Regions from separate parts of the Rhizobium sp. P2_G2 genome, predicted to be linked through region 2. Evidence: riboswitches for the same ligand, from Rfam matches in the RefSeq annotation. Region 2 holds a riboswitch; each other region holds the start of a gene.
The links. A riboswitch is a leader RNA that binds a small molecule or an ion and turns the genes downstream of it on or off. The one in region 2 is predicted to bind cobalamin.
Positions count from the first base shown of each region.

Region 1: linked by a shared signal. The riboswitch ahead of cobU (bifunctional adenosylcobinamide kinase/adenosylcobinamide-phosphate guanylyltransferase) and the one ahead of AC1D06_RS17290 (aromatic ring-hydroxylating oxygenase subunit alpha) in region 2 are both predicted to bind cobalamin.
Region 3: linked by a shared signal. The riboswitch ahead of bluB (5,6-dimethylbenzimidazole synthase) and the one ahead of AC1D06_RS17290 (aromatic ring-hydroxylating oxygenase subunit alpha) in region 2 are both predicted to bind cobalamin.

Region 1 covers NZ_JBFUFF010000109.1:8,940-18,920, forward strand. Annotated here, with positions in the region: gene AC1D06_RS36285 (ABC transporter substrate-binding protein) at 1-194, opposite strand, end outside; gene AC1D06_RS36290 (ArsR/SmtB family transcription factor) at 1,134-1,487, opposite strand; gene AC1D06_RS36295 (SRPBCC family protein) at 1,474-1,950, opposite strand; gene AC1D06_RS36300 (cobyric acid synthase) at 2,129-3,601, shown strand; gene AC1D06_RS36305 (peptidoglycan-binding protein) at 3,783-5,435, shown strand; gene AC1D06_RS36310 (glycosyltransferase) at 5,723-8,305, shown strand; cobalamin riboswitch at 8,361-8,731, shown strand; gene cobU (bifunctional adenosylcobinamide kinase/adenosylcobinamide-phosphate guanylyltransferase) at 8,834-9,361, shown strand; gene cobW (cobalamin biosynthesis protein CobW) at 9,366-9,981, shown strand, end outside.
Region 2 covers NZ_JBFUFF010000021.1:68,557-77,441, forward strand. Annotated here, with positions in the region: gene AC1D06_RS17265 (AAA family ATPase) at 1-885, shown strand, start outside; gene AC1D06_RS17270 (DHA2 family efflux MFS transporter permease subunit) at 1,060-2,535, shown strand; gene AC1D06_RS17275 (DUF3299 domain-containing protein) at 2,725-3,270, shown strand; gene AC1D06_RS17280 (hypothetical protein) at 3,349-3,576, opposite strand; gene AC1D06_RS17285 (FAD-binding oxidoreductase) at 3,579-4,685, opposite strand; gene AC1D06_RS17290 (aromatic ring-hydroxylating oxygenase subunit alpha) at 4,699-5,946, opposite strand; cobalamin riboswitch at 6,074-6,277, opposite strand; gene metH (methionine synthase) at 6,348-8,885, opposite strand, start outside.
Region 3 covers NZ_JBFUFF010000010.1:106,790-116,770, forward strand. Annotated here, with positions in the region: gene AC1D06_RS11050 (hypothetical protein) at 1-706, shown strand, start outside; gene AC1D06_RS11055 (helix-turn-helix domain-containing transcriptional regulator) at 1,040-1,357, shown strand; gene AC1D06_RS11060 (glycosyltransferase family 2 protein) at 1,354-1,869, opposite strand; gene AC1D06_RS11065 (PA0069 family radical SAM protein) at 1,994-3,154, shown strand; gene AC1D06_RS11070 (ribonuclease HII) at 3,378-4,025, shown strand; cobalamin riboswitch at 4,074-4,259, shown strand; gene bluB (5,6-dimethylbenzimidazole synthase) at 4,307-5,035, shown strand; gene AC1D06_RS11080 (F0F1 ATP synthase subunit B) at 5,095-5,586, opposite strand; gene AC1D06_RS11085 (F0F1 ATP synthase subunit B) at 5,601-6,203, opposite strand; gene AC1D06_RS11090 (F0F1 ATP synthase subunit C) at 6,280-6,504, opposite strand; gene AC1D06_RS11095 (F0F1 ATP synthase subunit A) at 6,576-7,325, opposite strand; gene AC1D06_RS11100 (AtpZ/AtpI family protein) at 7,372-7,725, opposite strand; gene AC1D06_RS11105 (cell wall hydrolase) at 7,991-9,130, opposite strand; gene AC1D06_RS11110 (SulP family inorganic anion transporter) at 9,543-9,981, shown strand, end outside.

The sequences.
Region 1 (9,981 bases), on a different contig from region 2:
GAACCGCCCTCCATGCCGATACGCAGCGTGCCGCCCTTCTTGGGTTCGGCGGCCTGGACCTTCGAGAACATGGTGGATGCCATCGGGATCGCGATGCCTGCCGCCATAGCGAGTTGCATGAAGTCGCGGCGCGACAGATGCCCCTTGCGGGCCATCTCCTCGGCGAGCTTCAGTTTGTGTTCGAATTCATTCATGGCAGTCTCCCTTGTTTATCTTCGATAATTCCGATCGTTGGGCTCCCTCCCCAGGAGGCGCAATCGGAAGGTTTCACTTTCCCGAACCCGTGTCGGCGTCCGGAAGGTAACAGCATTGCGACGGCCGAAATCGGCCAGATGCTGCTGTCATCTCGCCGGAAGGGGTTCAGGAAATGGGATGGCAATCACGCCCGCATTGCGGGCAAGGCTGTTTTGTTTATGCCTGGATTGCATGCAGAGCCAATTCTCCCAATTCAGGACAGACCGGCGTTCCGCGCCGTCCGTCCAACCATCCGCCTTACCGCCCTGGTTGCCGTTCTAGCCGGGTCCGGGGTCTGGCAGCGGAAGACAAAGTTCCCGTGACAAGGTGATTTTTATTGTCCATCCGAAAGCGGAAATCTGTCGCAATCGGCTGTCTTCGTCCTTGCACAATTTGAATGTACGGGTTTGAGCAAAGAAATCAACTGCCTTCATAGGAGCATTTGCTAATATGCTGGGCAAAACTTCGACTTGGCTCGGGTGAAGGCTCAAAAAATACGTACCAAAGGTAGCGGCGCCTCGGGTGCCTGATGGTATTGGTTGTTATTTTGGCGGGTGTTTCAAACAACCTGTCGCATCAACGTTTTCACCGAGACGTTTTGTGTCTCACATGCGTCGTCGCAGGCAGGATGCAAATATTTTTATTTTTCCGGAAAAAAGTACGAATTCACCATTGTTTAAACTCTTAATAACCGCCCGGTAACGATGTCCGGCTAATGGTGAAGTCGCAGCCGGCGATCAGCCCCGCTGTTCTCCGGATCAGGTAGTGCGTACCGGAGACATTTGCCAGACGCGTATTGTCCGGCAAATCAGATATATGCGGCGAACCGTGCTTTGGCCCGAGAGGGGGCGGCACGGTTTTTCGTCGTTTTAGGACATGTCGTAGCATGGTGATGCGTATCACATTGCGTCGGGCTGCTGTTCTATGAAGATCTTCAGCCGCTCCAGCGCGTCGCCCCATTGCCGCGAGACGTCGTCGAGATAGGTCTTGGCGACGGCGATCGGTTCGGGCTGGAAGACATATTGGCTTTCGCGCCCGATGCGGCTCACGCAAACGAGGCCTGCGTCTTCGAGCACGCGGAGATGTTTGGTCACGGCCTGGCGGGTCAGGTTGGTGTCGATCGAGAGTCGGACGATCGACTGGCGCCCGCCGGTGCAGAGTTTCTTCAAAAGCGACAGGCGCGTGCGGTCTCCCAGCGCCGCGAAGATCGGTGCGGCGCCCAGAACGGCGGAATGTTGTTCAGGATTCGACATGGCTTTTTATGTTCTGCACCTGCGCCGCCCAGCCCATATTGTTCATCCGGAAAGCTTCCGCCCGACGATGGGCCGGGACCTTGACGAAGCCGGATTCGATGACCGTCAGTTTCGTGCCGGACGCGGTCGGGTGCAAGCGGAATTCCACCAGTGTCGGGTCCTCATGCGAATAATCGACATTCGGGTCGACCGCATAGGGTATCCAGGTGAACGAGAACAGGTCGGGCTCGCGCATTTGCTTGACCGTAGCCTTCCAGACGACATGCTCATAACCGGGATGGGTGATGTTGCCGCGCGACTCCTTGCCCGGTTCGAACGGCGCTTCCAGCTTGACGCGGAACCATTCGCCGAATTCGCGGTGGTCGGTCAGTGCGCGCCAGACGCGCGCGACCGGTGCGTTGATCTCGATGCTCTGGATGATGGTGTCGGGTGTGGCGGCTGCGTTTTCTATCGTCTCGGACATGATGGTCTCCTTGCTGAATGGATTAAATGGCAACCAAGAAGTTGCTTTTCCATCCCATAGTGAAACGCAAATGGCAACCAAAACGTTGCTGTTTCTCTTTGCGTCGGAAATCGGCGGAATGGTTTCTTGCGCCGAATGCCGTGCGGTGGCATGCGGAGGGTGACAGAAGGAGTTGGATATGGCGCGCACGATCATGCTGCAGGGAACGGGCTCGGATGTCGGCAAGACCGTGCTGGTCGCCGGTCTCTGCCGGCTTGCGGCCAATCATGGCCTGAAGGTCCGGCCGTTCAAGCCGCAGAACATGTCCAACAATGCCGCGGTCAGCGATGATGGCGGCGAGATCGGCCGGGCGCAATGGTTGCAGGCGCTTGCAGCCCGCACGCCCTCTTCCGTGCATATGAACCCGGTGCTGCTGAAGCCGCAGAGCGACAATGGCAGCCAGATCGTCGTCCAGGGCAGGGTCTATGGCCAGGCCAGGGCGCGCGACTATCAGGGCATGAAACCGGCGCTGCTTGAAAAGGTACTGGAAAGCTTTGCTTTGATCTCGGCAGACGCCGATCTCGTCATCGTCGAGGGGGCGGGCTCGCCGGCCGAGATCAACCTTCGCCGCGGCGACATTGCCAATATGGGTTTTGCGCGCGCGGCCGATGTGCCGGTGGTGCTGGTGGGCGACATCGATCGGGGCGGGGTCATCGCCTCGATCGTCGGCACGCATGTGATCCTGCCGCCGGAGGACCGGGACATGGTAACCGGCTATCTGATCAACAAGTTCCGCGGCGATGTCAGCCTGTTCGATGACGGCATAAGGGCGATTGAGGGGTTTACCGGATGGCCATGCTTCGGCGTCGTTCCCTGGCTGAAAGCGGCCGGACGGCTGCCGGCTGAGGATTCGGTGACGCTTGAACGGTTGGCGAAAGGCGAGGCCAAGCCGCTCAGGATCGCCGTGCCGGTAACGCCCAGAATCGCCAATTTCGACGATTTCGATGCACTTCGCGCTGAAGAGGCGGTGGACCTGACCTTCGTCCGGCCCGGCGAGGCAATGCCTGCCGATGCGGGATTGATCGTGCTGCCGGGCTCGAAATCGACGATCGGCGATCTCAACGCCTTGCGCGACAATGGCTGGGACAAAGAGATCATCGCCCATGTCAGGCGCGGGGGCCGGGTGCTCGGCATTTGCGGCGGCTACCAGATGCTCGGCAGCCGTATTCTCGATCCGCTCGGGCTCGAAGGCGAGCAAAAAGAGATCGAGGGCCTTGGCCTTCTCGACGTTGAGACAGTGATGGCGCCGGAAAAGACGGTGGCCAACAGCGGTGCCCATTCGCTTGCCTACGATGTGCCGCTCACCGGTTACCAGATCCATCTCGGCGAAACATCCGGGCCGGATCGCACACGTCCCTATGTCGCAATCGAGGGTGAACCCGACGGCGCTATGTCGGCGGATGGGCGGGTGGCAGGAACCTATCTGCATCGCATCTTCGACAATGACGGTTTCCGAGCCAGGCTCCTGGCCGATTTCGGCATTGAGGGCGGATCACGCAACTATCGTGCCGAGGTCGACCAGGCGCTCGATGCAGTCGCCCAGGAACTCGCGCAGGTGCTGGACCGGGATTGGCTCGAAGCGCTTCTTCAGCGGCGGCTGCAGTCTGCCTGAGGATTGCCCTGCCTGAAGCGCAAAAAAACTTCATTGCCGTAGAATAAACCGAAGATGAATTGCGTCACTCAACTGGAACGAGGGGAAGCATCTTTGCTTTCCCCGGTCAATTCGGCTATTGTCGCGCCAGAGGAAAGACAGCGCCGGAATGATCATTTCAGGTGAAATCGGGGGAAAATTCATGACGCTTTCCAAACATTTCAGGCTGCTGATGGCATCAGCTGTCAGCCTTTCCATGTCCGTCACGCCGATGGTCGGCATCGGCATTGCGCATGCCCAGTCCGCGCCTGCTGCCCAGGCCCCCGGCGACTCCGGCTGGCAGCAGGAGTTCCAGGCCTGGCGCACAGCTTCAAAGGGCAATACGGTCGGCGACTATCAGGCCTATCTGAAGATCTACCCGACCGGCAAGTTCGCCAGCGTCGCCAAGACCCGCATCGACGAGCTCAACGGCACCAAAACCGCCAACACGACCAAGGTTGTCGAGAAGACGACCCAGACGGCCGATGCGACCACGACGGTGACGCGCTCGGCAGACACGGCTGCGACCGAGAGCGAAGCCGACAAGCAAAAAGACCTGGCGATGTGGAAACAGGTCTCCAAGACCGGCACGCAGGCCGATTACGAAAAATATCTGAAGGCTTTCCCGAAAGGCAAGTTCGCCAAGGTGGCGAAGAGCCGCCTCGATGCGCTGGTCGCTGCCGCCAAAACGCCCACTGAGACCAAGACGCCCGCCGAGACCAAGGTCGTCGTCGCCAAGACCACGACCCCTGCGGAAGATCAGACGCAGGCGAAGGCTGACCAGCAGCAGCCGGCCGCCGATACTCAGACGGCGCAGGACGACAGCCAGACCAAGATCAAGGACTTGAGCAAGCCGAACGATCAGGCCAAGGCCCCGTCCAGCGAATGGGAACAGGAATATGCGGTCTGGAAGGCCGCCTCCGACGGCAATACGATCCCGGAATATGAGGCCTATCTGAAGGCCTTCCCCAAGGGCAAGTTCGCCGCGATCGCCCAGGCCCGCATCGTGCAACTCACCGCTGCCGAACAGCCGGCCAGCAATATCGACGAGGGTGACGACAGCAAGACTGAACAGACGGCCAAGCTGAAGAACAACCAGACGGCAGACGACCAGAACCAGGCCGATGATCAGAATCAGGCTCAGGATCAAAACCAAGCTGACGATCAAAACCAGGCCAACGATCAAAACCAGGCGGACGATCAGAACGACCAGGCGAAGACCGACGATCAGAACCAGGCCGACGACCAGACCCAGACGGACCAGACCCAGAACGATCAGCAGAGCGACGACCAGAACCAGACGGCCGATAACCAGATGGACAACAAGTCGCAGAATACCGATATGGGCCAGAACACCGTGCGCAGGCAGCAGGTGCACTATACCGAGGGAACACCGGAAACCGAGGACACCTATCTGTCGACGCGCGAAACGCGTCACGAGATGCAGGGCCGGCTGACCGCGCTCGGCTATGACACGATGGGAACCGATGGCGCCTATGGCCCGAACACCCGCAATGCCATCAGCGCATGGCAGCAGGACAACAACGCGCCGGTGAGCGGCTATCTCTCCGGTGACCAGATCGCCCAGATCCGCATCCAATCCAAGGTCTCCTACGCCCAATGGGTCGCCGCTCATCCCGATGTGGCCGAGCAACCCGTCGTCGTCCGGCCGCGCCGCGAGAAAATCATCGTCGAAGAACGGCATCCCGGCGTCGACGCTGCGATTGCCGCGGGTGTCCTCGGCGCGGTGGTGATCGGACGCCACAAGTTCAAGCGTAACAAGGTGGTCATCTGCCGCAGGCGACGCTTCTGCTGAGTCAAAGCCGCGTTCGCAAGTCTCGCGACGGGCCGTTTCGACGGCCCGTTTTGCTATTGATATCGGCACAGGATTGAATGTTTCCCCGCCACGTCTGCAGTCCTTCATGGACAAAGCGGCTTGCCTATTGCCCACTTTTTGACGATAAGCGCGGCGTCGGCGAGACATGGCATGTCCGATCGCAGGATCGCTCAAGTCAGTCAAATGCTCGGCAGGATGGAGCCCGCAGGCGCCGCTGCCGATGGAATAGCCGTTGCCGGACGGCGCTTGTTTGAAGGCGAATGGTCGTGCAGGATAGTGTCGAGGACGTCGTTTCCAAGTATTTCGAGAAATCGCAGGGTTCGCCTGCCGAAGGTCTCGAAGGCCTAGCGACGACGACCCGCGAGGAGCAGCGGCTCGCCTCTGAGCAACGTGCCGAAAGCCTGCTCAAGGCTCCCGATCTTGCCTCGCACGCCATCCCGTTCATTCGCGAGCTTCTTGAGACGCGCCAGCGGCGGCTTGCCTCTGCATTTTCTCAGAACCTGCTGGCCTCGCCGGAGACGGAGGTGCTTGGGCATCTCGGCATGGCTCTCGTCGCACTCGGCACCGAATATAGTGATTTCGCCTGGCACCTTTTCAACAAGGCCGGCCGCGACCATGCCATGCAGGTCGTATCGGGTGCGTTTTTCGGCCTCTGGCTGGAGAAAGAGCCGGAGGCCGCGCAGGCTAGGCTCACCGCGATGCTCGATGCGGAGCCAAAGGCTCTAAAGCAAGCCGACCTTTGGCTGATCGCCCAGCGCGCCGGGGCGCTGAAGAACTATGATCTGCTGGCGACGCTGATCGAACGGATCGCCAAAATCGATCCCGCTTTCGGGGGACTGACGGAGGAGGAACGCATCGACCTCGAATGGGCGCGCGACTATCTCGCAAGCCATCCCGAGCGCGATCATCCCGCCACGCCGGCTTCCGAGGCCGAGACGATCAATCTCGGCATCATCGACTACAAGATGATCGATCGTCACCATGCGACGACCAATATCGGCGACTATGTCCAGACGCTCGCCTTCCTGTCCAATCTCGCGCGCTTCCAGTCCGTACGCTATGACGACAGCGAACTCGGCCGCAAGCTGGAAGAACTGAAGACGCGGATCGCCCCGGAAGGCCGTTTGGTGAAACGGACGGCGAAGATCCGTCCCATCGCAGTCAATCGCGACTTCTCCTCCTGGGATTCGATTCCCGAGAAGACGTGGATGTTTGCCTATGGCTGGTACATGCATCCCGTCTTCGAGACGATGTTCGATTTTCCGTTCCATGATAACATCCGACCGATCTTTATCTCCTTCCACGTCAACAATCGCGAGATGCTGTCGGACAAGGCGATCGACTATCTGAGGAAATACCAGCCGATCGGTTGTCGCGACTGGACGACAGTCTATCTGTTGCGCGAAAAGGGCGTGCAGGCTTTCTTCTCCGGCTGCGTCACCACCACGATCGGCCAGATTTTCACCGATGACGTCCCGCATGCCGGCGAGGATACGATCGCGCTCGTCGATTATTCTACCAAGGACGACGAATTTGCCAGTCTCAACGCCGTGCCCTATACGCAGGCCGAAGACGGTGTGCGCGAAATGAAGCTCGTCGATGCGCTCGACGCTGCGACCAAGCTGCTCAACGGCTATCGGCGCTATTCGAAGATCGCGACGTCGCGGCTGCATTGCTATCTTCCCTGCACCTCGATTGGCCTCGATGTCACCTTCAAGCCGAAGAACAAGGGCGATGTGCGCTTCGAAGGCCTGATGCGGCTCGGCAAGCCGCGCTTCGAACGCATGCGCAGCAATGTTGCCGAGAAGATCGAACTGATCCTGCGGCTGATCTTCAACGGCGCCAGCGAGGAGCGCGTTTACGAAAAATGGCGCAATATCTGCGAAGCAGACCTTGCAGCAGCTGACGCCTATTGCGCGGATTTTCCGGCTTGGCCGGAGCCGTCCTTCGACATCGGAGCTATCGTCACTGCGCTGCGCGCCGATGCCTATACGCTCAACCCGGTTGCAGAGGGGAGCAATCCTGTCATTGGCGCCTTCGCGCTCGACGCCAATCTTTGCGACATGCTGCCGGTGACGATTGAGTCGGCGGTCCGCAATCTCTCGCGGCCGGCCATTTTCCACGTCCTGGCCCGCGGTATTGCGCGCAGCTATTTCGAGGATCTGGCCGCTGATTTCCCGGAAGCGCAGTTCACCATCTACGATTTCGACAAGGTGAACTATACCGACGATCTGAACCTGCTCAAGCACACGACCGCATCGACGATCGACCGTTTGCTGCTGCCGGATTTGCTCGGGCACGTCGATAAGATCATCTATCTCGACGTCGATATCGTCATCCAGGGCGATCTGGCCAAGCTCTACGACATGGACCTTGGCGATGCGCCTCTGGCAGGCAAGAGCAGCATTCCCTTGTCCTGGCGGACGGGTCACGACCTCTTGCAGCGCGCCACTTACCGGATGAAGAGCGCCAAGGCCTGGCAATTGCGCCGCCATCTGCATGCCTGTGGACGACTCGATTTCCGGGCTTTCAACGCCGGTGTGACGCTGATGAACCTGGCGCAGATGCGTGACGACCAATCCTCGCGCCTGACCGTGCCGCTGGTCGAGAATTTCGCCATGAACGATCAGGACGCGCTCAACATGTATGCACGGTCCAATCGCGCCGAATTCGATCCGATCTGGAACGCCGTACCGGCGCAGGAACCGACTGGCAATGACGGCATCCTGCATTTTGCCGGCACTGCCAAGCCCTGGGGACCGGGGCATATCCTGCGCGCCGAGGAATATGCCCGATACAAGTCGCTCTATGAAGCCCGCCGGGCGAGCCGCAAGATGGGTGCTGCATAACCAAACCGCCGCCGACAATGTCGCAGATGCGATTGACTTGTCGCAACGGAATCCCTAGTTCTTGACGATGTTTGGTTCCCGAAAGGCTTTGCCCCAGGGATCAAAAGGGAACGGGACGAATGGACCCAATCAGGGCATTGTCATCCCGGCCGACCCCGCGACTGTAGAGCGGCGAGGCATCCCCAGGAGTGATCGACGTCGATATCGCGGATAAACGGCATGGTGCCGCAGGCGCGAAATGGGGCAGAGGTCGCTTCAAAGCCACTGGAATGACGCTACGGCAACACGGACTGGACGCCTCTTCTTCTACGAATCGTCGGTCTGCGCAGCGCCCAAATTCCGGGAAGGCGAGGGGATGTCGATAGCGTGTGAGAAATCCACGTGGCAACCGCGAGCCAGGAGACCTGCCAGACAAGCAAGGGGCATTCTCGCCCGGTTTTTATTGGCCAGCAGCACGGAGGTTGTGATGGCGCCCGATCCTGTTCGCAGCCTTTGCGGCTGTATAAATAGCCTCGCGGTTTTCGCGTGATGGCCGCTCTTTCTTCTCCTGCCAGCGTATTCGTCCTGGGCGGTGCGCGCTCCGGCAAATCGTCTTTTGCAGAGCGGCTGGCCGCCGAGAGCGGGCTTGCGCGCCATTATGTCGCCACTGGTCGGGCCTGGGACGCCGAAATGGCGGACCGCATCGCACATCATAAGGTGCAGCGCGGCGACGCCTGGACGACGCATGAAGTGCCTGTAGACCTTGTCGCAACGCTTCGGTCCGTCGATCATCCGGGAAATGTCGTCCTCGTCGACTGCCTTACGCTCTGGCTCACCAATCTGATGATGGAGGAGCATGCGCTGGCGCCGGAATTTGCCGCGCTCGCCGACCATCTGGGGCAAGCGAAAGCCACGCTGATCCTGGTCTCCAACGAGGTCGGGCTTGGCATCGTGCCGGAAAATCGCATGGCGCGCGATTTCCGCGACCATGCCGGCCGGCTGCACCAATCGATCGCGGCGAAAGCCCGCGACGTCTATTTCGTGGCGGCCGGATTGCCGCTGAAGATGAAGGGATAAGACCATGCAGAAGATACCCGCCACGGTGATCACCGGCTTTCTCGGCGCCGGCAAGACGACGATGATCCGCAACATGCTGATGAATGCCGGCGGCCGCAAGATCGCGTTGATCATCAACGAATTCGGCGATCTCGGCGTCGATGGCGACGTGCTCAAGGGCTGCGGCGCCGAGGCCTGTACGGAGGACGACATTATCGAGCTCAACAATGGCTGCATCTGCTGCACCGTGGCCGACGACTTCATCCCGACCATGGAAAAGCTGCTTGAACGCAAGGACCGGCCCGACCATATCGTCATCGAGACATCGGGCCTGGCGCTACCGCAACCGTTGGTCGCCGCCTTCAATTGGCCGGGTATCAAGACAGCGGTAACCGTCGATGGCGTGGTGACCGTGGTGGACAGTGCCGCCGTCGCCGCCGGCCGCTTTGCCGATGATCATGACGCGCTCGACGCCCAGCGCGTCAACGATGCCGGGCTCGACCACGAAAGCCCGATCGAGGAGCTGTTCGAGGACCAATTGACCGCCGCCGACCTCATCGTGCTCAACAAGGCCGACCTGCTTGACGAGGCGTCCCTGAAATCGGTGCGCGCCATCGTCACCGGCGCCACCGCCCGCAAGC
Region 2 (8,885 bases):
CGCGGGCTGGAGGAGGAACTTGCCGTCCACACCGCGCGAAAGAACGAATTGACCGCCTATTTTGATGCGGATTCCTTGGCGACGGTCGAGACATTCCTGAACCTGGCGAAGGACCGGGAGAGGCTGGAAGAGCGGATTGTTGCGCTCGGCCACCAGATCACCGAGCTGTTGCGGGCGGCGAGCTTCGAGGAGGCCGAGCAAACGCTTGCCGGTATCGATGCCAATGCCACCGAACGCGATGCACTGGAACTGGACAGGCGCATCGAGGACCTGACCGAGCAGGCAAAGCTGCTTTATTCCGACATGTCGCTGGCATGGCAAAAGCTGGAGGCCGTCGGCGGCGACGACGCGGTCGCCCGGATCGAAGCCAGACGTCGCACCATCTTCCTCGAAATCGAGGATCTGGCGCGACGTTATCTCACACTCAGGACCGGCACGCTCGCCGCCGAACAGGCGCTGCATATCTACCGCGAAAAACATCGCAGCTCGATGATGAACCGCGCTTCGGAGGCTTTTCGCCTGATCACCGGCGGCAGCTATTCAGGCCTTACCTCGCAACCCGACAAGGACAAGGAAATCCTGATCGGCGTGTCGGGTGACGGCAGTTCGAAGCTTGCCGATGCCATGTCGACCGGCACCCAGTTCCAGCTCTATCTGGCGCTCAGGCTTGCCGGTTATGAGGAGTTCGCCGCACTCCGTCCGCCGGTCCCATTTGTCGCCGACGACATCATGGAGAGTTTCGACAATCCCCGCTCCGAAGAGGTGTTCCGCCTGCTCGGCGAAATGGCCAAGGTGGGACAGGTGATCTACCTGACGCATCATTGGCATCTTTGTGAGATTGCCGAGCGTGTCGTTCCTGGTGTAGTTATACACCGGCTGCCTTGAGGGGCAGGCACTCGATGTCCCCGGAGCGGGATCATCACCTGCATAACTCGGCTTGAAAACGGCCCGAGCGAAAAAATATTGGCAAGATTGTCGGATCGTCTCTCACCGCAGCGTCATGGTGATGCTCGCAGATTTTGAGCGCCGATCTTTCCAGCACCCGTTGAAGGCACCGCGATGACCCTCGATTCCCAAGCCGTTTCCAATGCCGAAGATATACCCGAAACAGAGGACCAGAGCGCCCGCAACAAGCTGGTGATCGGCCTGCTGCTGGTGTCCGCCTTCGTGGTCATTCTCAATGAAACCATCATGGGCGTGGCGCTGCCGCACCTGATGACCGATCTCAAGATTTCCGCCAGCCTGGCGCAGTGGCTGACCACGGCCTTCATGCTGACCATGGCCGTCGTCATCCCGGTGACCGGCTATCTGCTGCAACGGCTCAATACGCGGCCCGTGTTCATGCTGGCCATGGCGCTGTTCAGTGCCGGCACGCTGGTGTCGGCGCTGTCGCCGGGCTTTCCCATGCTGGTGATCGGGCGGATCGTGCAGGCATCGGGCACGGCAATCATGATGCCGCTCCTGATGAGCACGGTCATGCACCTGGTGCCGCCGGAATCGCGCGGCAAGACGATGGGCAATATCTCGATCGTCATCTCCGTGGCGCCCGCGATCGGGCCGACGATTTCGGGCCTGATCCTTAGCACACTCCCTTGGCGCTGGCTCTTCCTGCTGGTCCTGCCGATCGCGCTGGCAGCGCTGGCGCTCGGCGCTTGGAAGATGCGCAATGTCACGGAGCCGAAGACGGCGCCGATCGATCTCGTTTCCATTCCGCTTTCGGCCATCGGCTTCGGCAGCTTCGTCTACGGCCTGAGCGGCCTCGGCGAGGCGGCGATCCATCCGCCGATCATCTCGCCCTGGATCCCGCTCATCGTGGGTGCGTTCGTCATCGCGCTCTTCATCCTGCGGCAGATGCAGCTTCAGAGGCAGGATCGGGCCCTGCTTGATATGCGCACCCTGACGATCAAGGCCTTCACCATCCCGGCGATCATGATGGTCATCCTGATGATGTCGATGTTCGGCGTCTTCATCCTATTGCCGATCTATCTGCAGAATGTGCTCGGCCTGACGACGCTGCAGACCGGCCTGCTGCTGCTGCCGGGCGGCCTGATCATGGGTCTTTGCGCGCCGACGGTCGGCAGCCTGTTCGACAAGCATGGCCCGATGCCGCTGGTGGTGCCGGGCGCCATCCTGTTCAGCCTGTTGATGTGGAGCCTGACATTCATCCAGCCGAACACGCCATTCTGGCTGCTGCTGGCAGCCCATATCGTGCTCAGCATCGGCCTGGCGCTGATGTTCACGCCGCTGTTCACGGCCAGCCTGGGCGCACTGCCGCCCCACCTCTATTCGCATGGCAGTGCGATGATCGGCACTACCCAGCAGGTCGCCGGCGCCGCCGGCACAGCACTCTTCGTCGCCATCATGACGATGACCGCTTCGAGTGTTGGCCATGGCGACGGTGTCACGGCGGCGGCCGCGACCACCGCCGGAATACGAGGGGCATTCCTCTGCGGCGCGATCATCTCGATCGCGGCGGTGATCACCGCGTTTTTCATCAAAAAACCGGCCAGCGGAGGACATGAGGCAGCGCACTGAGATTTGACCCGGCTGAAATATCGGTCAGTGGAGAAAGCTGACGGCGACAAGACCGGAGATCGCCTGCGTGAGGACGGAGCCCGATCAAAAATACCCGATTGTCATTGGCTGGATGGGCTCTATAGTTCCCCGCGAAGCCTCGAAGGAACAGCGTGCCTTGTGGCTAGATCAGCTTATTGGAATGCAGATATGCGACTCCACCTCACCTCTCTGAAGTGTGCAATCGTCACTTTTGGCCTGGTCTACGCGACATCCGGTGTCTGTGCGCAAACGCAGGAAATCCTCTGGAGCGAATTGCGCCCTGCCAATCAGGGACCGAGCGATCCTTTCTCCGGCGTGGCCAAGCCTGGGCCGGGTGGCGAAACGCTGCCTTGGGACCACGACGACACGGTCGTCGAGCTGAGCGGCTTTGTCCTGCCGGTCGATAGCGAAGGGGATCTGGTCTACGAGTTCCTGCTGGTGCCGGTCGCGGGAGCCTGCAGCCACATGCCCGCGCCACCGGCGAACCAGATCATCCATGTTTTCCCGAAGACGCCGTTGCGCATCACGAAATCCTACGAATTCGTCTCGATTACCGGCGCGCTGCAGCCTGGTCTCGACGAATCGCAGCTGTTCGTCGTCGATGGCGTCAAAGTGGTCGAATACGGCTATTCCATGCGCCAGGCCCAGGTCAGCAAACAGACGGAAAGACGGGATCCAAGTTTGAAGGGGACATCCGCCTGGAGTTTTCTCTGATCGCCGATCACTATCGTTGGCGTGCTCAGAGGTCTTGCTAGGGGCTGCAGCCTTTCACGGTTTTCTCCTCGATGCATATCAGTGGCGCTGCCGCCGGCGCTGACGTGAGGCGACAGGTTGGTTGAGGGTGGCTTGATACAGCAGCGATCGAAGGCGCGCGACCTCATCCGACGGTGATGCGGCTCTGTCGATGCGGGCGATCTCGATACGCGCCGCATCGGCGACATTGGCGCTGTCAGGCAGCTTTAAGAACCAGGCGAGGAACATATCCTCGGACGTGTCTCTTCTATTGAAGATCTCCCCCATGCTCACGCCTCGATGTCGATGGAGGTGAGCGGCCTGGAGCAGCAGGCAAGGACGAATCCGCCCGCGACCTCCTGGTCGCTGATGCCGCCATTGTGGCGCATGTCGACCTCGCCGGAGCGCTTCAGCACTTTGCAGGTGCCGCAGATGCCGGATTCGCATGCAGCAGGAATACGAACGCCTGCCAGGCGTGCCGCCTCAAGAATAGTCTTGCCCGGTTCGCAAACCACCTCCTCGTTCGAGCCGAGGAAGCTGACGGTCATTCCGGCGGCCCTGCCCTCGATTGTTACATCCTCAGCCTGCTTGTGGACGCTCTCGGCAATCGACGTCGCGCCAAAGCTTTCCTGATGATAGTGCCCCATGTCGAAGCCTTCGGCGCGGATGATCCCGCTCACAGCGTTCATGAACGGCTCCGGCCCGCAGCAGAAGACCTCGCGGCCCATGAAATCCGGTACCAGCATCGACAGTTTGTGGCGATCGAGGCGGCCCATCAGGCCTGCCCATGGCGAGGCGACGGATCGCCCTTCGGGCAGGAAGCCGAGCGACAGGTTCGCCATCCGCTTAGCCAGTAATTCGAGCTCCTCGCGAAAAATGATCTCCTCCGGCCGCCGCGCCGAGTTGAGAAAGACGACATCCGCGCCTGGCGCGCAATCCGACAGCCAGCGCAGCATCGACATCATGGGTGTGATGCCGGAGCCGGCTGAGATGAATAGGTATTTCTTCGCCTGGTGGCGCGCCAGCGTGAAGTGGCCACTAGGCCCATAGGCGCGGATGCGGCTGCCCGGCTTGACGTTGTCGAACATCCATCGCGTGCCGACGCTGTTCGGCTGCGCCTTGATGGTAATGGCGATGGCATAAGGCCGTGACGGCGAGGACGAGATCGTATAGGTGCGATGCAGGTCGCCGCCCTTGGCACGTAGTTCGACGGTGATGAACTGGCCCGACATATAGCTGAACCAGCCTCCGCCCTCGACGGCGAAGGTAAAGGTCTTCACATCCGGCGCTTCGTCGACGACGCTGGTGCAGACCAGCATTTGGCGGGCGGAATTCCATGGTTTCGATTGATCGAGCGGCAAAGCCGCTGGCGTGACGCCGGTCACCATCATGTTCATGGTGCCCTCCCGGTCAGGCGACGGAGCGGAGTGCGGGCTTATCCTTGCCGGCCAGCCGCTCTTGCATGAAGCTCGCATACCAGTCGACGAACTGGATCACGCCGCCTTCATGCATTTCCGAATAAGGGCCGGGCTCGTAAGCCGGCGAATGGATGCCGCGCGCATTCTCCTCGACGATCTGCCGATCCTGGTCGTTGGTCTCGGTCCAGACATGAATGAGTTCATCGAGGCGATAGTCGATGCCCTCGACGGCATCCTTATGCACGAGCCACTTGGTGGTGACCGCGGTTTCCGTGGCGCTGATCGGCAGGACACGGAAGGTGATGGCATGGTCGCTGAGGATGTGGTTCCAGGTGGTCGGATAGTGGTAGAGCAGCAAGGTACCGATCCGATCCATGTTGACATTGTCCGAAAGCCGCATCTGCACGGCTTTGCGGCCAGAGATCGTGTAGCTGATCGCCTCGCGCAGTAGCGGCATGCGGGTGGTGCGATACTGGCCTTGCTCATCGATGACGAAGGCGCTCGGCAGGCCGGCGGCTTCGCATTTCTCCCAGTGTGCGGCGATTTCCGGATCGTCCTTGGCGCCGTTGACGCCGCTGACAGTCGGCGCTTCCGGGAAGGTCTTGCAGAGCTCCGGGTGATTGCCGGCGCAATGGTAGCACTCCCTGTTGTTCTCCCAGACGAGCTTCCAGTTGCCTTTCTCGATGATCGTGCTCTCGTAGGCGACCTTGGCGTCGCGCAGCCGATGCGGCAGGAAATAGGGCTCCATCATCGCCCGGAACGGTGCGAAATCCATCGGCTGGTCGGCGAGCGAGATGAAGAGATAGCCACCGGCCAGTTCACAGGCGACCGACTTGAGGCCGAAACCGGTCTTGTCGAAATTCTCGCCCATCTGCCGGGCGAAGAGCAGCGATCCGTCGAGATCGTAGGTCCATTGATGATAGGGACAGACAAGCTTCGCCGCCGAACCCTTGTGATCCTGGCAGACACGCGAACCGCGGTGGCGGCAGGAATTGTGGAAAGCCTTGATGTTTCCGTCGTTGTCTCGAAGGATGACGACAGGATAGGCACCGACCTGGACGGTGAAATAATTGCCCGCAGCGGGGATTTCGCAATCGTGACCAATGAAGAGCCAATCCTTGTACCAGATATGCTCCAGGTCCTGCTGGTAATAGTCTGGGTCGATGTAGAATGGCTGAGCGAGGCTGAAGCCGGGTTTGCGGGTCTTCAGCCGGGAAAGCATTTCGGAACGGATATCCATGGTCGGTCCTCGTCGGGTTCAAGGACTGGGCATGGTGGACATAGGGAAACGTGCAGCCGTCGCGTTCTTCGGATTAGGGTTTCCGACGCCACGAGCCATCCGCCTCTTGACCGCCCACCGCGATCAGTCGAGTTAAAATCCCGAGGCTGGTTTCCGGGCTCCAGAACCGTCCTTTCGGACCTTGCGACTCCTTCCCAGGCTGTTGGCCCAGTGGACTCCCGTCGCAATTACGTTCTGCTACCGTTGCGGGGGCAGCGCCGGATTTTAACCGGCTTCCCAATTCTCCGGACGATTCCAAGAACCGTCCGGCACCTCAAGCATCCTCATGAGACCACAGATGATGCGGCATCGCAACGTCATTTGCGACAGCGCGATGGCGTAGCCACAACAATCTGGAGGCTTTATTCCGCTGCTTCTGCCGTCGGTTCCGGAATGTAATTCAGCACCGGCCCGAGCCAGCGCTCGACCTCTGCGACAGCCATGCCCTTGCGCGCCGCATAGTCTTCGACCTGGTCGCGCTCCACCTTGGCGACACCAAAATAATAGCTTTCCGGATGGCTGAGATAGATGCCGGAGACCGATGATCCCGGCCACATCGCATAGCTTTCCGTGAGGCTCACCCCAGCCGTGTTTTCTGCATCCAACAAGCGGAAAAGCGTCGCCTTTTCCGTATGGTCGGGCTGCGCCGGGTAACCCGGCGCGGGGCGAATGCCCTGGTAGGGTTCACCGATCAATTCATCCGGCGCGAACTCTTCATCCATCGCATAGGCCCAGAATTCCTTACGCACGACTTCGTGCATGCGCTCGGCGAAGGCCTCGGCGAAACGATCTGCCAGAGCCTTGACGAGAATCGAAGAATAATCGTCATTGGCCCGCTCGAATCGTTCAGCGATCGCCACTTCCTCAATACCGGCGGTGACGACGAAGCCGCCGACATAGTCCGGCTTGCCGGACGAGAGCGGGGCAACGAAATCCGAGAGCGCCACATTGGCCTTGCCGTCACGTTTGGTCAGCTGCTGGCGCAGCGTGAAGAAGATGTCGAGTTCCTGACTGCGACTTTCATCGGTGAACAGGCGAATGTCATCACCGACCGCGTTGGCGGGCCAGAAGCCGATCACTGCTTTGGGTGCGAACCACTTCTCCTCGATGATCTTCTGCAGCATCGCCTGCGCATCGTCGAACAATTGCCGCGCCGACGCACCCTGCTTCTCGTCCTCGAGGATTTGCGGATAGCGGCCTTTCAACTCCCAGGTCTGGAAGAACGGTGTCCAGTCGATATAGCGGGCGAGTTCGGCGAGGTCCCAGGTGTCGAACACGCGTCGGCCGAGAAATGTGGGCATTGGCGGCTGGTCGTTCGCCCAGTCGATCTTGTGGGCGTTGGCGCGGGCAGCGGCCAGGCTGACACGTTGCTTGGCAGCCTCCGCCCTGGCGTGCTGGTCCGCCACTTTGCGGTATTCGGCGCGGATGGCGTCAACATAGCCCTGCTTCATATCGGCGCTCAGCAGGCTGCCGACAACGCCGACCGCGCGCGAGGCATCGGTGACATAGACCGCCTGGCCCGCCTCGTAGCGCGGATGGATTTTCACCGCCGTGTGGACGCGGCTCGTCGTCGCGCCGCCGATCAGCAGCGGAATGTCAAAACCCTGCCGCTCCATTTCCGAGGCGACATGCACCATCTCATCGAGCGATGGCGTGATCAGGCCGGATAAGCCGATGATATCGACATCCTCCGCCTTTGCCGTTTCGAGGATTTTCGTCGCTGGCACCATGACGCCGAGATCGATGATCTCGTAATTGTTGCAGGCGAGCACGACGCCGACAATGTTCTTGCCGATATCATGGACATCGCCCTTCACCGTGGCCATCAGGATCTTGCCGGCCGCGCGGCGTTCCCCGCCGCCATTGGCGGCCTTCTCGGCTTCCATGTAGGGCAAGAGTACCGCAACCGCCTGCTTCATCACGCGCGCCGACTTCACGACCTGCGGCAGGAACATTTTTCCTGCGCCGAACAGGTCGCCGACGACGTTCATGCCGGCCATCAGCGGCCCCTCGATGACATGCAGCGGGCGTTCCGCCCTCTGCCGTGCCTCCTCGGTGTCCGCTTCAATGAATTCGTTGATGCCGTTGACCAAGGCATGTTCCAGTCGCTTCTCAACCGGCCAGTCACGCCATTTGAGATCCTTTTCCCTGGCCTCCTTGGCGCCCGCGCCTTTGAAACGCTCTGCCATCTCCAGCATGCGCTCGGTGGCGTCGGCGCGGCGATTGAGGACGACATCTTCGCAGGCATCGCGCAATTCGGCATCGATCTGGTCATAGAGGGCAAGCTGGCCCGCATTGACGATGCCCATGTCCATGCCGGCCTGGATGGCGTGATAGAGAAACACCGCGTGCATCGCCTCGCGCACCGGCTCGTTGCCGCGGAAGGAGAACGACAGGTTGGAGACGCCGCCCGAGATGTGCACATGCGGCAATGTCGCGGTGATGTCCCGTGTCGCGTTGATGAAATCGACACCGTAGTTGTTGTGTTCTTCGATGCCCGTGGCGACCGCGAAGATGTTCGGATCGAAGATGATGTCCTCCGGCGGGAAACCGGCCTGTTCAGTCAGCAGTTTGTAAGCGCGGGTACAGATGTCCACCTTGCGGGCATGTGTGTCGGCCTGCCCGACCTCGTCGAAGGCCATGACGACGACCGCGGCGCCATAAGCACGAACGAGCTTGGCGTGATCCAGGAAGGCTTCCTCGCCCTCCTTCATCGAAATCGAATTGACCAGCGGCTTGCCCTGCACGCATTTGAGGCCTGCCTCGATCACCTCCCATTTGGAACTGTCGATCATCACGGGCACACGGGCAATGTCCGGCTCTGCGGCGATGAGGTTGAGGTATTCGACCATCGCCTGTTTCGAATCGATCAGGCCCTCGTCCATATTGACGTCGATCAC
Region 3 (9,981 bases), on a different contig from region 2:
GTTCGATGGTTCGTATCATACGACGTCGACCCTGACCAATGATGGCTTGTTGAAAGGAGCATGGGCATTCTCCGGCAGCTACGGCGATGACACGGTGACCAACCACGGCCAGATGAAGGGCTTGATCTATATGGGCGAAGGGGACGACACCTTCGACAATCGTGGCGGCAAGGTCGATCATGATATCTACGGTCAGAAGGGCAACGACACGCTGATTACCGATGATGCCAAGGTGCATCTTCAGGAAGATGCCGGTGGCGGCACCGACACGGTCAAATCGACGGTGACTTACACGCTGACGGCCAATGTCGAAAATCTGATCCTGCTCGGCAATGCCAGTATTGACGGAACAGGCACAAAGAGCGCCAATGCGCTCACCGGCAATCACGGCGACAACACGTTGATGGGCATGGCCGGCAGCGACACCCTTGATGGCGGCCAAGGCAACGATCTCCTGGTAGGCGGATCGGGCAAGGACGTCTTCGTTTTCGCGACGCATGACGGTCAAGACACAATTACAGACTTCAAGGCTGGAACAGACCATATCGACCTGACAGGTCAAAATGCCATCAGTGACTTCAACGACCTGGTCAACAACCACGTGAGCGCGTCCAATGGCGATCTGGTGATCCACATGGGTACCGATACGCTGACCCTCCAGCATACCCTGGTCGGCGACCTCAATGTCAGCGACTTCTCGTTCTGAGCCAGATCTTCCGTCATTCGGTGACAGACCAAAAGGCAGACGCACAATGAGATGACATGCCTTGCCGGAGGGGAACCTTCATCGGCGGGCATGTCGCGATCCGGATCAGGATATGCCGAGGAATTGGCCGCCTTCCGAGAAATGCCGAAGCCCGTTAACCATTTGATAACGAAATGCCATTTCCGCCTCGGCGGTGTGGCTCATTGGCCACGCCTGGCCCGGCATTCATCATATTTCACGAAAATGAGAATTTATTTGATCGCGTCGCCGTGATTGCGACGAACTCGCCCCTATATATCCGAGTGTACTCAAATAGTGATCAGGATGCCGAAGATGGCTCTCCCAAAAGACTTCAAAAAGAATATCAGAGCCCGCCTGCAATCGGACCATGCCTTCCGCTTCGCGCTGCTTTCGGAGGCCGTGGAAGTGCTGCTCGGCGACGACCTGCCGACGGCAAAAAGCGTGCTGCACGATTATATCGAAGCGACGATCGGCTTCCGCGAACTGTCGGAACGAACAGGCATTTCCGAGAGAGGCCTGATGCGGATGTTCGGCAAGGCCGGCAATCCGCGTGCAGATCAGTTGTTCAAGGTGCTTGCCACGCTACAGCGCTATCAGGGCATCCAACTCTCCGTGGATGCCGCCGCCTAACGGCGCTCGCGCAGCACCCAGGCTGGGATCAGTTCCGACCGCAACGTCTTAGCGGCAGAGGCCTTGGCAAGCCCTTTGAGGTCCATGCCGGGCTGCACGAGTGCGCTGGCCTGACGCTTGGGCAGTACCAGGCCGAGTTCCAGTTCGCCCTTGCGCCGCCACCGTTTGAAGAACGGCCGGCGGAATCGGCGTGACGGCGAAAAGCGTGCCGGCGCCTTCGCGAGTGAAGCATATTCGAGGATTTCCTCGATCCAGCCGCTTTGCGGCCGCGCGCCAGGCTCCAAGAGCATCAGCCAATCGCCGCGCGCATTGCGGATCGTCTCGTCGAGCGTCCAGGTGTCGAAGAATTTGCAGCCCGCGGCGTCGGCAACGCGCGCGGAACCGTCGCGTGAACCATGGTCGAGCACGATCACGTCGCTCACCAATCCATCCACCGCGCCCGACACCAGCACCGCCAGCGTATGCGCCAATTCCGGCTCGTTATCCCGGCATTCCAGCAAAACAGTCAGCATGGTCAATCGTTATTACAACAGCCCTGAAAATGCCAGTCGGCAAATTTGTTCTTGCATTGTTCTCGTTTTGAAGATAGGAAAATAATCATGACGGGGCAGAGAGTCGCCTCGCAGGAGTTGCCCAATGATCAATCTGTCTCTTTCGAGGCAGGCCGCATTCGCGCCTGCCAACACGGCAGAGCTTGCCGATGGTTTGCTGAAGGAAAGCGGTCTGCGCATTGATATTGACCGCCGTCGCGGTCGTGGCGCCGGCATCAACCCGTCCGGCCGCTTCGAGCCGCAGGAGCGCGAAGTGCTCGATGACGGCTGGCAGACAATCGAAACGCTGGAGCCGTTCAAGACCGAAGTGCAGGTGGAAAAGCCGCGCGCGATCATCACCCGCAACGAAAGCCCGGACATTCCGTTCGACCGTTCGATCAACCCCTATCGTGGCTGCGAACATGGCTGTGTCTACTGCTTTGCGCGGCCGACGCATGCCTATATGGGCCTGTCGCCGGGGCTCGACTTCGAAAGCAAGCTGTTTGCCAAGCCGGATGCGGCAAAACTTCTCGAACGCGAACTCTCAAAGCCCGGCTACAAGCCGAAAGCCATTGCCATCGGCACCAATACCGACCCTTACCAGCCGATCGAGAAGGAATGGCGGATCATGCGCCAGATCCTCGAAGTGCTGAATGCGGCGAATCATCCGGTATCGATCGTCACCAAGTCGGCGCTAGTCATGCGCGATATCGACATCATCGCCAAAATGGCGGAGCGCGGCCTGGCACGAGTCGGGATTTCGGTGACGACGCTCGACCGGCGGCTGGCACGGCTGATGGAACCGCGCGCTTCGACCCCGTCGAGGCGGCTGGAGGCAATCCGGGCGCTGACCGAGGCTGGCGTGACGACGGCAGTGATGGCAGCGCCGATGATCCCTGCGCTGAACGATCACGAGTTGGAGCGCATCCTCGATTCAGGCGCTGCTGCCGGCGCCAAGGAGGCAAGCTATGTGCTGCTGCGCCTGCCGCTCGAAGTCAGCCCACTATTCCGCGACTGGCTGCTCAGGAATTATCCGGACCGCTACCGGCACGTGATGAGCCTGATCCGCTCGATGCGCGGCGGCAAGGATTACGATGCGGAATTCGGCAAGCGGATGAAGGGCGAAGGCCCCTATGCCTGGCAGATCAGCCGCCGATTCGAGCTGGCAGCCAAGAAGCTCGGCATTCGCAGGACGCGCAGCATGCCGCTGAACACGGAGCTTTTCGTGCCGCCGAGCGGTGCGGGCGTACAGCTCAGCCTGCTTTAGGTCTTTGTTTGTGCATGTCTTGGTCGATCCGGGGCGGCCCGCCTGCCGTACCGGATCGGCGAAAACTTCAGTGTCTCACTCGCACCCTGCCCGCATCAGGCCGAGGCACTGAATTCCGCGCCGCCGGCAATCCCTGTCCCGCCGGCCTGCGCACCCAGTCCTAGGAACGCCGCCCTCGTTCCGGGACTTGCGGGGAATCGGTGGAAGTGTCATTTGAACCCGCATGAGACTTCTCGCCGATTCCCTGCCCCTGGAGGAAATCGAGCCGGCTCCAACGTTCCGGTTCGAGCAGGGATTGATGCGCGACGGCTACCGGCTGGTGGCCGGCATCGATGAAGTCGGCCGCGGCCCCTTGGCCGGTCCGGTGGTCGCAAGTGCCGTGGTGCTTGACCCCGACAATATCCCTGATGGCCTTAACGACTCCAAGCAATTGACGGCGGAGCGGCGCGAAGCGCTCTACGAGCTCATTCTTGCCAGTGCGCTCGACGTGGCAATCTCGTCCGTCTCAGCGCCAGAAATCGATAGGATAAATATCCTGCGGGCAAGCCTCGAAGCCATGCGCCGTGCGGCGCATTCGCTGCATAGCCGTCCGCATTTTGCCATCATCGACGGCCGCGACGTAGCGCCCGGCCTGCCCTGCCCCGGCAAGGCGATCGTTTCCGGCGATGCACGGTCCCTGTCGATTGCCGCGGCGTCCATCGTTGCCAAGGTGACACGCGACCGGATGATGGTCGCGGCAGGCCGCCGCTATCCGGGTTATGGCTTTGAATTCCATGCCGGCTACGCGACAGAGTTCCATCGCAATGCCATTGTCGAGCTTGGCCCCTGCGCCATCCACAGGATGACATTCCGCCCGCTGCGGAAGGATTGATTGCGGCATTCGAGGTCGGCGTACCGCTTGCCTCCCCTCACCGCTTCTGCTTAAACAAGTGTGTCCGGTGCCCAGAATATGGGAGAATCGGGAAGCCGGTGTGATGCCGGCGCGTGCCCAACGCTGTAAGGGGGATGGGCTGCCGGGCTTTTGCCTGATGCCACTGGGAAACCGGGAAGGCTGCAGCGCCAGATGATCCCAAGCCAGAAGACCGGCCGGACATGATAGACGCGGGCGCGCGGACGGCGCCAGCTGAGAAGGCATTCCGTCGGGGATTGACGATGCACGCCTCCATTTCTCGCCACCTTGCGGCGGCCGGTCCGTTTTCCGAATCCGAGACCGCAGCGGTCTACCGCGCCATTCATTCGCGCCGCGACGTGCGCAATGAATTCCTGCCCGATCCGGTGCCGGACGATGTTCTTCATCGCCTGCTGACAGCGGCCCATGCCGCACCGTCGGTGGGCTATATGCAGCCGTGGAACTTCATGGTCATCCGCGACGAAGAGAATCGGCGGGCTGTCCATCGCATCTTCCATGATGCCAATCTCGAAGCCTCCGATCGCCTGGAGGGCGAGCAGAAGCGCCGGTATATGTCGCTGAAGCTCGAAGGCATATTGAAGGCGCCGGTCAATCTCTGCATCACCTGCGACCGTAAGCGCGGTGGCGACTTTGTCCTCGGGCGAACGCATAACCCCAACATGGACCTCTATAGCACCGTCTGCGCCGTACAGAATTTCTGGCTTGCCGCGCGTGCGGAAGGCGTCGGCGTCGGCTGGGTCAGCATTTTCGACCATGACCGGCTGAAGACGCATCTCGGCATTCCCGAAAGCGTCGAGATCATCGCCTATCTCTGCGTCGGCTATGTCGAACAGCTCTATACCTCACCGGAACTGGCGGTGAAGGGCTGGCGGGAGAAAATCCCGCTCGACAAGCTGATCTACCGGGAGCGCTGGCCAGAGGCCTCGCATGTCCTGTCATTCTATCGCGAGATCGAATGCCGCAAGAAATGAAAAACCCGCCTCGGTGACGAGGCGGGTTTTAAAATGTGCTGGCAGTTGTCCGCTTGCGCTTAGTTGAGGCGCGCCTTGACTTCGCCGACGGCCTTGTCGAACAGGCCATTTGACGTATTTTCGTCCAGCTTGCTCGCCATCAGCTTTTCAGCGGCGGCGACGGCCAGGTCGACGGCAGCCGAGCGGACAGCGGTGATCGCTTCGTGCTCGGCCTGCTTGATCTTCTGCTCGGAGAGCGCAGTGCGGCGGGCGACATAGTCGGCCGTCTTCTGCTTGGCCTCTTCGGCCAGCGCTTCGGCCTCACGCTTGGCGACAGCGACGATCTCGGCAGCTTCCGCTTCGGCTTCCTTGCGCTTCTTCTGGTATTCCGCCAGAAGCGACTGGGCTTCTTCACGCAGTCTCTTGGCGGAATCGAGCTCATCGGCGATCTTAGCGGCACGTGCATCGAGGCTCTTGGCGATCATGCCTGGAACCTTGAGGTAGATCACGACGCCGAGAAAAATCACCAGGGCGACTTGTGCCCAGGTCTGGGCCCATAAAGTTGCATCCATGACGAACCTCCCGATCAGCCCTTGGCAGCCGCGACCGCGGAAGCGGCATCGGCCTTGTTTACGGATATGCCGGCAAGCGCTTCGACGATCTCGGCAGCCGTGTCTTCGGCAACCGTGTTTACCTCGCCCAACGCCCGGTTCTTGATCTCGGCGATGCTGGCTTCAGCCTCGGAAATCTTCTTGGAAAGCTCGCTTTCGAGCTTGGTGCGCTCTGCGTCGGCTTTGCCCTTGGCTTCGTCGCCGGCTTCGCGAGCGATCGCCTGCGCCTTGGAGCGAGCCTCGGCAAGTTCGGCCTCGTACTTGGCGACGGCAGCGTCGGCCTCGTCCTTCATCCGCTTGGCCTCGGCGAGGTCACCGGCGATGCGGCCCTCACGGGCAGCAATGATGCCGCCGATGCGTGGCGAGATCATCTTCGAGACGAGATAATAGAAAATACCAAATGTGATCGCGAGCCAGAGCAGCTGCGACGGAAAATGGCTGGGATCGAATGGCGGAAACGCCTCATGCTCCACCTTCGGCGGCACACCTTTTTCGGTGTTCGTCGCGGTGGCGGCGGGCTTGGTCGCGTCCGTTTCGGCGGCCGTGGCCGACAGAGCATAGGCTGTCGTCACAAACATTCCTACCTCCAGGCAAGGATATGGCATCAAAACAGGTCACGAGATTGCTCCCGTGACCCGGTGCTTTAAGCGCCAATTACTTGAAGAGGGCGAGCAGCGCGACGAGGAGCGAGAAGATGCCCAGAGCTTCCGTAACGGCGAAGCCGAAGATCAGGCGGCCGAACTGGCCATCAGCGGCAGACGGATTGCGAAGAGCGCCAGCCAGGTAGTTGCCGAAAATGCTGCCGAGACCGATAGCTGCACCACCCATGCCCAGGCAAGCGATACCTGCACCGATTAGCTTTGCTGCTTCCACGTCCATTTTGAACTCCTTTAGTGTCAGTTGTTGCGACTATTGCGTGGCGGGCGTCTTCGCCAGCCGGTTTCTTTTGATTAGTGTCCCGGATGCAGGGCGTCGTTCAGATACATGCAGGTCAGAACGGCAAACACGTAGGCCTGCAGGAAGGCGACCAGGAATTCCAGCGCCGTCAGCGCCACGGTCATGGCAAGCGGCAGGATCGCGCCGACATAGCCGACCGGACCGAGCAGACCGAGCGTGAAGACGAAGCCGGCAAACACTTTCAGGGTGATGTGACCGGCCAGCATGTTGGCGAAAAGACGGACGGAAAGGCTGATCGGACGCGAGAGAAAGGAGATTATCTCAATCGCGCTTACCAGCGGGATCAGCACGGCAGGCACGCCCGACGGCACGAACAAGCCGAAGAAATGGAAACCATGCTTCCAGATACCGTAAATCACCACCGTCAGGATGACGAGAAGCGCCAATGCAAAGGTGACGATGATCTGGCTCGTCACCGTGTAGAAGCCAGGCACCAGGCCAAAGAGGTTCGACAACAGAACGAACATGAACAGCGAAAAGACCAGCGGAAAGAACTTCATGCCCTGGCTGCCGGCACTGTCCTTCAGCATTTTGGCGATGAATTCGTAGGACAATTCCGCGAGCGACTGCGCACGGCCGGGAATGACCGCCTTGGCAGAAGATGCCCACATCAGAAAGCTAACACCCACGACGACGACGATCACCATGAACAGCGACGAATTGGTGAAGTCGAACTTGCCCAGCGGCACGATCGTGTTGATGTGGAACTGGTGGATCGGATCTACCTTGTCAGGGCTCGCCACGTGCGCTCTCTCTCATTTATCCTGTTCGCCAAACCGCGGATGCAGCTCAACGCTTGCCGTTCTTCTCGCGGTGCTCGCCAATCCTGTCGACCGGATGAGGGGAATTCACGACCCCTGCCGTTCTCAGGACATTCAAGATGCCCGCACAAAATCCAAGGAGAAGAAAAACGATCAACCCCCACGGCTTGGTGGGTAGGACCAGATCGAGAAGATAGCCGATCATCGCACCGACGATCACGGCAGCGACAAATTCCGATGACAGCTTCAGCGCCTGCGAATAGCCAGTCCGGCCATCATTGGCGGCTTTGTCGTTGCCATCGTCGCCTTGTCGCGCCTGCGCCAGCTTGCTTTCGAGCTGCCGCTTGCGTTCTTCCAGACTGTCCTTGGGGTCCGTCTCCATCCCTTACTCCTCTGAAAAACAGGCCTTAACCCAGTCATTTCAGAGATGCAAGGCCGGTAGGGCCTCGATCGGAAAGCTTGACAGACCCCCGCCTCCAAGCCGGCTGCAACATAGTTTCAGGCTTTCGGATAGTCAAGGCAAGGACGGCCTAGAATTCACGCATTTTTACGCTGTGAAATCAGTGCGTTAACGCAAGGAAGCGTTTTTCCCGTTCAGACCGCGGCGATTCCGTCTGCGGCTGCGGGAATTTTGCCACTGTAAGCCATCAGCTCCAGCCGCCATAGCGGGTGCGGTAGAAGATGTGCAGCCCGATGCGGTCGACGCGGATCATGGTATGTGCCCAGTTCGGACGGACATAGGCCGCGTGGTAGTGGGTCGAATCGCCGATCTCCGGCAGGTAGATCTTGCCCGCCGTGACGGCAAGTGCGATTTCCTGCGCGATCTTGTACTTGGTATGCGACCAGACGATATCAGGGATATGGTCGCAGGCGAAAGAGAACTGGCAGGCATTGGTCCAGTCCTGGTTCTGATAGACGACACCGCAGATCGACTTCGGGAACGTCGGATTACGGACCCGATTCAACACCACCTGCGCCACTGCCGCCTGGCCTTTCAGCGGCTCGTTGGCAGATTCGAAATAGATGGCGTTGGCAAGACATTTCTGTTCCGGCGCGGAGAATACGCTCTCCGGCAGTACATTGGCCGCCCAGGGATGATCGTTTTCCTTGATCTTCGGCACGAAGCGATCCGGCTTCTTCGCGGTCAGGATGGAGTCGAAGGGGGACGGATCATCGCTTGCCGCATCGGGATTGGCATAGGCCGCAGCAAGGCTGTCGGCCGTATCGCTCGTCACCAGGTCCGCCAGCATGACCGGCACGCCATAATCCCTGGCGGTGGGCCTGATCTCGCGGAAGGAGAAGGCAACCTCGACCTGCTTCTGCGACAGTTTCGGTATCGCGAAGACTGTGGTGGTTTGCGGCGAGAAGGCCGGGCCGTAGAGGCTGGCACGCCGGTCGAGGATGCTGCCCGCGGTGAAATCCTTGGGCGGCACGATGCGGTCGACGGCAATCAGCCGGCCCTTCTTCAGATTTCGGGTGACACGATCCTCGTCCGGGGTCGCGGGCACGGGTTTCTCGTCGGGCGAGAGTGCGACGAGCTTGCCATCCGGAAGAACGAGACCGCGAGAAGCGGGATCGAAAGAAGCCCTGTCGACATTCTTGAAGACAAGTTCCTCATTGTGGATCGAGCCGGCCGGCGCGTTGACCATATAGGCCCGCCAACTGGCCGTGTCGCTCGCCCTGGTCGAGAGCAGCGACGCCACGTCGGCGTCGGCAGGGGCGGAAGGCAGTGCGAACAGGCCGCTCAAGGCAAACACTGCGGGCGCCGTCCAATTGGCAATTTTCATTCCCTTGCGCCGGGGCGCCTGTTTACGCTTCGACACGAAAACGCAACTCCAGAAAGACGAAGATGGAGATTCCCGGAAGGCCTTGCCGGCACGCCCCGGAAAACGTTGCGTTAACCATGCGCCGATATGGTTAATAGGCGTTTAATCAGAAAAGCCGAATATGCATTTCCATTGCGATACTGTCGCATCCCGAGACACCCCGTCTTCATCCGCCGATCCGCCTGCGCGACCGCTTCCGCCGCTCCCGCGGTTTTGAATAGGTTGGAAAAAATGGCTGAATTTTGAAGTTCTAATGAAATCGATCACCTCTCCGTGAAATCAATATATGGTAGCGGGCCTCTCCAGGCACCTGTTCTTTTTTAACGAAGCCTTTATAATTGTTGGCCTATTCGGCGCGCCGGCGGAGGGCGGATTGAACAGAGCGGATATTGTCGCAGGGATATCGGTCGCCGGGTTGATGTTGCCCGAGGCCGTCGCCTATTCCGGCATTGCCGGCCTGCCGCCGGAGCGGGCGCTGTTGGCGGCAGTGGTCGGCTGCCTCGTCTACGCCATTTTCGGCCGCAGCCGGTTCGCCGTTGTCAGCCCGACATCCTCGTCGGCGGCAGTCCTCGCCGCCAGCCTCATAGCGCTACAGACGCCAGCCGCCGACAGATTCTTTCTGGTGACCGTGCTGATCGCCGCGGTCGGCCTCATTTTCCTGGTGATGTCGTTGCTGCAACTGGGTGCGCTGGCGGCGCTGATCTCACGGCCGGTGCTGGGCGGCTTCGCTTTTGGCCTGGCGATCACCATCGTTCTCCACCAGCTACCGCTGATGACCGGCGTTGCGGTGCCAGGCGGCAATATCTTCGATT